DNA from 2 places in the Lysinibacillus sp. YS11 genome. Region 2 is predicted to be linked to the other one. Evidence: a T-box and tRNA genes for the amino acid it is inferred to sense, from the RefSeq annotation. Region 2 holds a T-box; the other holds one or more tRNA genes.

Region 1 (4,423 bases), 610 kb from region 2:
TTAAAGAAGATTCCAAGGTTAGGCGCCAAAACGTATGAACAAGCTATTGGTTTCCTACGTGTCCCAGAAGCAAAAAATCCGTTTGATGCTACAGGTATTCATCCTGAGAGCTATGCCCTTGCTGAGCAAATATTAGCAGAGGCTCAAATAGATAAAAAAGAGTTAGGGACACAGAAGGCAGAGGATGCTATTGCAGCACTAAATATCCAAAAATTAAGTGATGTGCTTGGAGTAGGAGTTGTGACAATTCAAGATATCGTGGATACCTTAATGAAACCTAGTCGTGACCCACGTGATGCATTCCCACAACCATTGCTTAAGACTGATGTATTAAAAATGGAAGATTTAAAAGTAGGTATGGAATTGCAGGGGACGGTAAGAAATGTAGTAGATTTCGGCGCATTTGTTGACATTGGCGTGAAGCAAGATGGACTTGTGCATATTTCTAAACTCCAAAATAAACGTATTAAGCATCCATTAGAAGTTGTGGCACTTGGGGATATTGTAACTGTCTGGGTTGAACAAATAGATGTAACGAAAGGGCGTATCTCTTTAACGATGCTTCCTCCTAAAAATCAAGCATTAGTTTGAGTACTAAATTTTTGCCACACTGTCTATACTACGCAGTGTGGTATTCTTGTTGTTAGAGGTGATTACTATGGACAATCAAGAATTACAAGAGCTTGTTCGTCGCTTATCTTTAGAAAACTTTCAGAGGCCTTTTCTGCATCAAGCCTACTTTAATCCGAGATTACGGTCAACGGGAGGACGATATCTTTTACAATCCCATAATATTGAGATTAATCCTAAAGCCTATGAGTTATACGGTTTGAAAGAGATTCAAGGTATTGTTTTACACGAATTATGCCATTATCACCTACATATTGAAGGTAAAGGGTATCAGCATCGAGATAAAGATTTTAGAGAATTATTAAGGAAAGTAGATGCCCCTCGATTTTGCGCAGTTTTACATGTCCCGAAAGCTACAGTTAAAAAACAACGACGACGCTATACATATACTTGTGTCAATTGCCACCAATTATATATACGGAAAATAAAAATGAATGTTGAAAAGTATTGTTGCAGTAAGTGTTTGGGGAAATTAAAATTAGTAGAGTAAAAAAAGTTTAAAAAATAGTTGACGTTTTGTTGAGTTGTCCCTATAATAGTAAAAGTCGACAAGATAACGACGACAACATAACATGAATTATTCCGAAGTAGCTCAGTTGGTAGTAGCACCTGACTGTTAATCAGGTTGTCGCAGGTTCGAGTCCTGCCTTCGGAGCCATGGCCCCTTGGTCAAGTGGTTAAGACACCGCCCTTTCACGGCGGTAACACGGGTTCGAATCCCGTAGGGGTCATTTTTCATAATTTAATGTAAATAATATTTTGGTCCCGTGGTGTAGCGGTTAACATGCCTGCCTGTCACGCAGGAGATCGCCGGTTCGATCCCGGTCGGGACCGCCACTTATTGGGGTATAGCCAAGCGGTAAGGCAACGGATTTTGATTCCGTCATGCCTAGGTTCGAATCCTAGTACCCCAGCCATTCATTTCTTAATTCGAGCCATTAGCTCAGTTGGTAGAGCATCTGACTTTTAATCAGAGGGTCGAAGGTTCGAGTCCTTCATGGCTCATCTCTTTAAGAAAAAGAGTTGACTTTTTGAATTATCATAGTATAATAAAAAAGTTACTAATTGAATGCGGTCGTGGCGGAACGGCAGACGCGCTAGGTTGAGGGCCTAGTGGGGGCAACCCCGTGGAGGTTCAAGTCCTCTCGGCCGCACCAAGTCAATTAATTAATTTCATATGCGCCCGTAGCTCAATTGGATAGAGCGTCTGACTACGGATCAGAAGGTTGTGGGTTCGACTCCTGCCGGGCGCGCCATTTTTAAGAAAATATATGCGGGTGTAGTTTAATGGTAAAACCTCAGCCTTCCAAGCTGATGTCGTGAGTTCGATTCTCATCACCCGCTCCAAAAAAAGTGTTGACAACCTCTTGGTTGTATGGTAAATTTAAATAGTTGTCCAAAAGGGCGATGACTTGAACCTTGAAAACTGAACAAGCAAAACGTAATCAATAAAAGTTTTAAGTAGCTAGTTTTGCTAGTGAACAAAACACAATTTTGGACATCAAACATGATGCCAGCAAAACAATTTGAGCTAATCAAATTTCTTTTATGGAGAGTTTGATCCTGGCTCAGGACGAACGCTGGCGGCGTGCCTAATACATGCAAGTCGAGCGAACAGAAAAGGAGCTTGCTCCTTTGACGTTAGCGGCGGACGGGTGAGTAACACGTGGGCAACCTACCCTATAGTTTGGGATAACTCCGGGAAACCGGGGCTAATACCGAATAATCTCTTTTACTTCATGGTGAAAGACTGAAAGACGGTTTCGGCTGTCGCTATAGGATGGGCCCGCGGCGCATTAGCTAGTTGGTGAGGTAACGGCTCACCAAGGCGACGATGCGTAGCCGACCTGAGAGGGTGATCGGCCACACTGGGACTGAGACACGGCCCAGACTCCTACGGGAGGCAGCAGTAGGGAATCTTCCACAATGGGCGAAAGCCTGATGGAGCAACGCCGCGTGAGTGAAGAAGGTTTTCGGATCGTAAAACTCTGTTGTAAGGGAAGAACAAGTACAGTAGTAACTGGCTGTACCTTGACGGTACCTTATTAGAAAGCCACGGCTAACTACGTGCCAGCAGCCGCGGTAATACGTAGGTGGCAAGCGTTGTCCGGAATTATTGGGCGTAAAGCGCGCGCAGGCGGTCCTTTAAGTCTGATGTGAAAGCCCACGGCTCAACCGTGGAGGGTCATTGGAAACTGGGGGACTTGAGTGCAGAAGAGGAAAGTGGAATTCCAAGTGTAGCGGTGAAATGCGTAGAGATTTGGAGGAACACCAGTGGCGAAGGCGACTTTCTGGTCTGTAACTGACGCTGAGGCGCGAAAGCGTGGGGAGCAAACAGGATTAGATACCCTGGTAGTCCACGCCGTAAACGATGAGTGCTAAGTGTTAGGGGGTTTCCGCCCCTTAGTGCTGCAGCTAACGCATTAAGCACTCCGCCTGGGGAGTACGGTCGCAAGACTGAAACTCAAAGGAATTGACGGGGGCCCGCACAAGCGGTGGAGCATGTGGTTTAATTCGAAGCAACGCGAAGAACCTTACCAGGTCTTGACATCCCGTTGACCACTGTAGAGATATAGTTTCCCCTTCGGGGGCAACGGTGACAGGTGGTGCATGGTTGTCGTCAGCTCGTGTCGTGAGATGTTGGGTTAAGTCCCGCAACGAGCGCAACCCTTGATCTTAGTTGCCATCATTTAGTTGGGCACTCTAAGGTGACTGCCGGTGACAAACCGGAGGAAGGTGGGGATGACGTCAAATCATCATGCCCCTTATGACCTGGGCTACACACGTGCTACAATGGACGATACAAACGGTTGCCAACTCGCGAGAGGGAGCTAATCCGATAAAGTCGTTCTCAGTTCGGATTGTAGGCTGCAACTCGCCTACATGAAGCCGGAATCGCTAGTAATCGCGGATCAGCATGCCGCGGTGAATACGTTCCCGGGCCTTGTACACACCGCCCGTCACACCACGAGAGTTTGTAACACCCGAAGTCGGTGAGGTAACCTTTTGGAGCCAGCCGCCGAAGGTGGGATAGATGATTGGGGTGAAGTCGTAACAAGGTAGCCGTATCGGAAGGTGCGGCTGGATCACCTCCTTTCTAAGGATTATTTCGGAATACAAACCTTGGGTTTGTAAGATTACGTTTTGCGTTCAGTTTTGAAGGTTCATTCTATCTGAATGAAACACTTCAAAACTTGTTCTTTGAAAACTGGATAAAACGACATTGAAATTGTAACAAACACATTTATTTTTTAAGTTTTTTATAGGCTTAATAACTTGGTTAAGTTATTAAGGGCGCACGGCGAATGCCTTGGCACTAGGAGCCGAAGAAGGACGGCACTAACACCGATATGCTTCGGGGAGCTGTAAGTGAGCTTTGATCCGGAGATTTCCGAATGGGGGAACCCACTACGTTTAATCGCGTAGTATCTTGACGTGAATACATAGCGTCTTGAAGGCAGACCCAGGGAACTGAAACATCTAAGTACCTGGAGGAAGAGAAAGAAAAATCGATTCCCTGAGTAGCGGCGAGCGAAACGGGAAGAGCCCAAACCAAGAGGCTTGCCTCTTGGGGTTGTAGGACACTCTATACGGAGTTACAAAAGAGCGAGTTAGATGAAGCGACTTGGAAAGGTCCGCCAGAGCAGGTAAAAGCCCTGTAGTCGAAAGTTCGTTCTCTCCTGAGTGGATCCTGAGTACGGCGGAACACGTGAAATTCCGTCGGAATCCGGGAGGACCATCTCCCAAGGCTAAATACTACCTAGTGACCGATAGTGAACCAGTACCGTGAGGG
Region 2 (4,423 bases):
ATTTGGACTAAAGTTGTTGTACGGTGCTACACTCGTAAGTATCCTAACAGCTATTATTGTGGGATTGATTATTTAATTGTATCAGGAGCTATTTATTGAATTGCACTCAGTTAGATGGATGCAGTCCTTATTTTACTGCTTAAGCTCTAAATTAAAAAATGTACATTACTAAAATTGAATTTAGTAATGTACATTTTTACTTTATATCTCTTTATTTTACGACAATATTGACAAGTTTGCCTGGAATAACGATGATTTTCACTAAGCTCTTTCCTGCCATGTATTCTTGAACCTTTTCATCGGCAAGTGCTACTTTTTCAATATCCTCTTTTGAAGCATCTTTTGCTACGACGATCTTAGCACGAACTTTACCAGCAACTTGTACAGCAATTTCTACTTCATCATCCACAAGCTTTGCTTCATCATATGTTGGCCATTGCTCATATGAAAGAGTTGAATCGTGTCCTAATAGTTGCCATAGTTCTTCTGCAATATGTGGAGCGATTGGAGCTAGCATTTTCACAAAGCCTTCAGCATAAGTCGTTGGAATCACATCAGCTTTATAGCAATCATTAATAAAGACCATCATTTGTGAAATAGCTGTGTTAAAGCGGATGCCTTCATAATCCTCTGTCACTTTTTTCACTGTTTGGTGGTATGATTTTTCAAGTGATTGATCGTTAGACACTTGAATTTTTGCTGAAATTGCGCCATCTTCTTCACTGACAAATAGACGCCAGATACGGTCTAAGAAGCGACGTGCTCCATCTAAACCATTTGTAGACCATGCAACAGAAGCCTCTAGTGGGCCCATGAACATTTCATATAAACGTAATGTATCGGCACCATGTGACGTAATGATTTCATCCGGGTTGACAACATTGCCCTTAGATTTAGACATTTTCTCGTTACCTTCACCTAGAATCATTCCCTGGTTAAATAATTTTTGGAATGGCTCTTTTGTATGAACAACACCTAAATCATAGAGAACTTTATGCCAGAAGCGAGCGTATAGTAAATGTAATACAGCATGCTCCGCACCACCAATATAAATATCAACAGGTAACCAACGTTTTAGTAACTCTGGGTCTGCAATCGCCTCTGTATTTGTAGGGTCGATATAGCGTAGGAAGTACCAGCTCGAACCTGCCCACTGCGGCATTGTATTTGTTTCACGACGTCCTTTTTTACCTGTCTCTGGATCGACAACATTTACCCATTCTTCAATATTTGCTAATGGTGATTCACCAGTACCTGATGGACGGATATTATCTGTTTTTGGTAGCATTAAAGGTAATTCTGATTCTGGAACTGGCGTAATCGTGCCATCTTCCCAATGAATCATTGGAATTGGTTCACCCCAATAACGCTGACGGGAGAATAACCAGTCACGTAGACGATAAGAAATTTTCTTCTCCCCTACACCTTTTTCCGCTAACCATTCAATGGCTTTCGCAATGCCATCTGCTTTATTTAAGCCATTCAGGAATTCAGAGTTAATATGTTGACCATCACCTGTAAATGCTTCTTTGCTAATGTCTCCACCTTCAAGTACAGGAACGATGTCTAAGCCAAATTCAGTTGCGAATTCATAGTCACGTTCATCATGTGCTGGCACCGCCATAATAGCACCTGTACCATAAGACACTAACACATAGTCAGCAATCCAAATCGGCACTTTTTTACCGTTAATCGGATTCACTGCATAAGCACCTGTAAATACACCTGTTTTTTCTTTCGCTAAATCTGTACGCTCTAGGTCGGATTTCATTTTAACTTTCTCTAAATAAGCCTCAACAGCTTGGCGTTGGTCAGCTGTTGTAATTTGTTCCACTAATTTATGCTCTGGTGCAAGCACACAGTATGTAGCACCAAACAATGTATCAGGACGTGTTGTGAAAACTGTGAAGTTTTGATCTGAACCGTCAATGGCAAATGTCACTTCTGCCCCTTCTGAACGGCCAATCCAATTGCGTTGCATATCTTTAATAGATTCAGGCCAATCAACTTCTTCTAAGTCATCGATTAAACGATCAGCATAGGCTGTAATTTTAAGCATCCACTGCTTCATTGGTCTGCGTTCTACTGGATGACCACCACGCTCTGATTTCCCATCAATTACTTCTTCGTTAGCTAATACCGTGCCAAGTGCTGGACACCAGTTAACAGCTACTTCATCCACATAAGCTAAACCTTTCTTATAAAGCTGGATAAAAATCCATTGTGTCCATTTATAATACTCTGGATCAGTTGTGTTAATTTCGCGATCCCAATCATAGCTGAAGCCTAGCTCTTGAATTTGACGTTTAAATGTCGCAATATTTTTAGCTGTAAATTCAGCTGGATCATTCCCTGTATCAAGTGCATATTGCTCAGCTGGTAAACCAAAAGCATCCCAGCCCATTGGATGAAGTACATTATAGCCTTGCATACGTTTAAAGCGTGATAGAATATCAGTTGCCGTATATCCCTCTGGATGGCCTACATGTAGTCCTGCGCCAGATGGATAAGGGAACATATCTAAAGCAAAGAATTTAGGCTTCGCTGTTTCATTTTCAGTTTTAAATGTTTTGTTATCAGCCCAATATTGCTGCCACTTTTTTTCAATTTGTTCATGATTAAAACTCATTTTTTTTCCTCCTTCGATTGATCGTGCTGCTCTCCATCATAATTGACAAAATATTTAAAAAATAAAAAAACTCGCCCCTTTCTTATAGAAGGGACGAGAGAATTTGTACTCCCGCGGTACCACCCAAATTAGTGATTACACTCGGCTCAAGCTTCCTTAACGCGGAAGAAACGACACACGCTGTTTCACGCGGGCAGACTCAGAAGGCGAGTTCAACTTGCATTCTTACTAGCTCCCACCAACCGCTAGCTCTCTAAAAAGAACCACAAATCTACTATTCCTCATCACAGTCTTTACATGATATTGCATTTATTCTAATGGAAAGTATTGAAAAGCACAAGCCTTTGTTTACAGCTTACCCATTACTGAACAATTAAATCCTTTTCTTCCTTAGACTTTGATAAATCCTGACATTCATGAAAAGCAAAGTGCTGACAACCAATACATTGATTGACGTTTAAATAATGGAAAGCTTTTGTAATCGCTTCTCCAGTATGCTGAAAAAAATGCTGCGCGCCTATTTTATCGTAAAGTCCATTGTGCTGAAGAGCATCCTTTAAATCTCCTTGCACACCCGTTACCAAAATAGTACCGCCCTGTGCTGTATAATTTTCAATGATATTACTAAAATATGCTTCTCCAGTAGAATCCATAAAGGGCACTTTCCCCATCCGTAATATCAAAACTCTTGGTTGCTGATGCAAAGTACTTTCAATCGTTTGTTCAAACATTTGTGCAGCACCAAAAAACAACGGCCCTTCAATTGTGTACATACTAATTTGCGGGCAATCATGCTGCTGATGCACTACATGTGGCTGTACCTTTTCACTTTTATTTGAATGATCTGGAAGTACTTTTGTAACAACAAGCTTTTCACTCATGCGTTTCGCAAATAATAGCACAGCCAGCACAAGCCCTACCTCTACTGCTAATGTAAGACTAGTGAATACCGTTAATAAAAAGGTAATCAATAATACCAGTGAGTCGCCTGATTTTAATTTTGCGATATGTGAAAAATGATGTCGCTCACTCATATTCCAAGCTACGACCATCAATACCGGAGCCATGCTTGCTAACGGAATATGAGATGCATATGGAGCTAATAACAATAATGTGATTAAAACAAACACACCATGAATGATACCAGACATAGGAGATACTGCGCCTGTTTTGATATTGGTCGCTGTGCGTGCAATGGCGCCTGTTGCTGGAATACCACCGAATAAAGGCGTCACAATATTAGCAATCCCCTGACCAATTAACTCACGATTACTGTTATGCTTACTATTTGTCATCCCATCCGCCACAACTGCCGATAATAGAGACTCAATACCACCTAGCATTGCAATGACAAACGCTGGGCCAATAAGTTGTTGTAATCGTTCGAGCGTGATGTTCGGTAAGGCGAAATGAGGTAATGTATTAGGAATTTGCCCATAAGCCGTTGCAATGGTAGCAACTTGTCCTGAAAAGAAGAAAGTTGCCAAAAGTGTAGAGACAACGATACCCGCTAATGCTCCTGGAACCTTTGGAAAAAACTTTGGAGTTATCATTATTGTCGCCAAGCATACGACAGCAGTAAGAATACTATACGTATTTGTCGTACCAAGCTGCTTAATGATTTCCTGTATGTTGGCGATAAAATATTCATGCCTTTTAACATTTGTGAGCCCTAGAAAGTTAGCGATTTGACCTGTAAAAATAATCACTGCTATCCCTGCTGTAAAACCAACTGTTACAGGACGTGGAATAAACTTAATTAAAGTCCCTAACTTAAAAAAGCCCATGACACAA

What was found. The T-box of region 2 lies ahead of leuS (leucine--tRNA ligase). A T-box ahead of a tRNA ligase gene usually reads a tRNA of that ligase, here a tRNA-Leu.
Region 1: it has a tRNA-Leu gene. The T-box ahead of leuS (leucine--tRNA ligase) is inferred to sense a tRNA for this amino acid. The anticodon was not compared.

The regions. Positions count from the first base shown of each region.
Region 1 is NZ_CP026007.1:4,105,522-4,109,944, reverse strand. Features, by position in the region: gene LBYS11_RS20595 (Tex family protein) at 1-591, shown strand, start outside; gene LBYS11_RS20590 (SprT family protein) at 659-1,120, shown strand; tRNA gene LBYS11_RS20585 (tRNA-Asn) at 1,212-1,288, shown strand; tRNA gene LBYS11_RS20580 (tRNA-Glu) at 1,290-1,361, shown strand; tRNA gene LBYS11_RS20575 (tRNA-Asp) at 1,392-1,467, shown strand; tRNA gene LBYS11_RS20570 (tRNA-Gln) at 1,473-1,547, shown strand; tRNA gene LBYS11_RS20565 (tRNA-Lys) at 1,563-1,635, shown strand; tRNA gene LBYS11_RS20560 (tRNA-Leu) at 1,702-1,787, shown strand; tRNA gene LBYS11_RS20555 (tRNA-Arg) at 1,810-1,886, shown strand; tRNA gene LBYS11_RS20550 (tRNA-Gly) at 1,904-1,977, shown strand; rRNA gene LBYS11_RS20545 (16S ribosomal RNA) at 2,176-3,727, shown strand; rRNA gene LBYS11_RS20540 (23S ribosomal RNA) at 3,909-4,423, shown strand, end outside.
Region 2 is NZ_CP026007.1:3,496,502-3,500,924, forward strand. Features, by position in the region: gene LBYS11_RS17425 (NupC/NupG family nucleoside CNT transporter) at 1-76, shown strand, start outside; gene leuS (leucine--tRNA ligase) at 212-2,629, opposite strand; T-box leader at 2,716-2,926, opposite strand; gene LBYS11_RS17435 (SulP family inorganic anion transporter) at 2,992-4,423, opposite strand, start outside.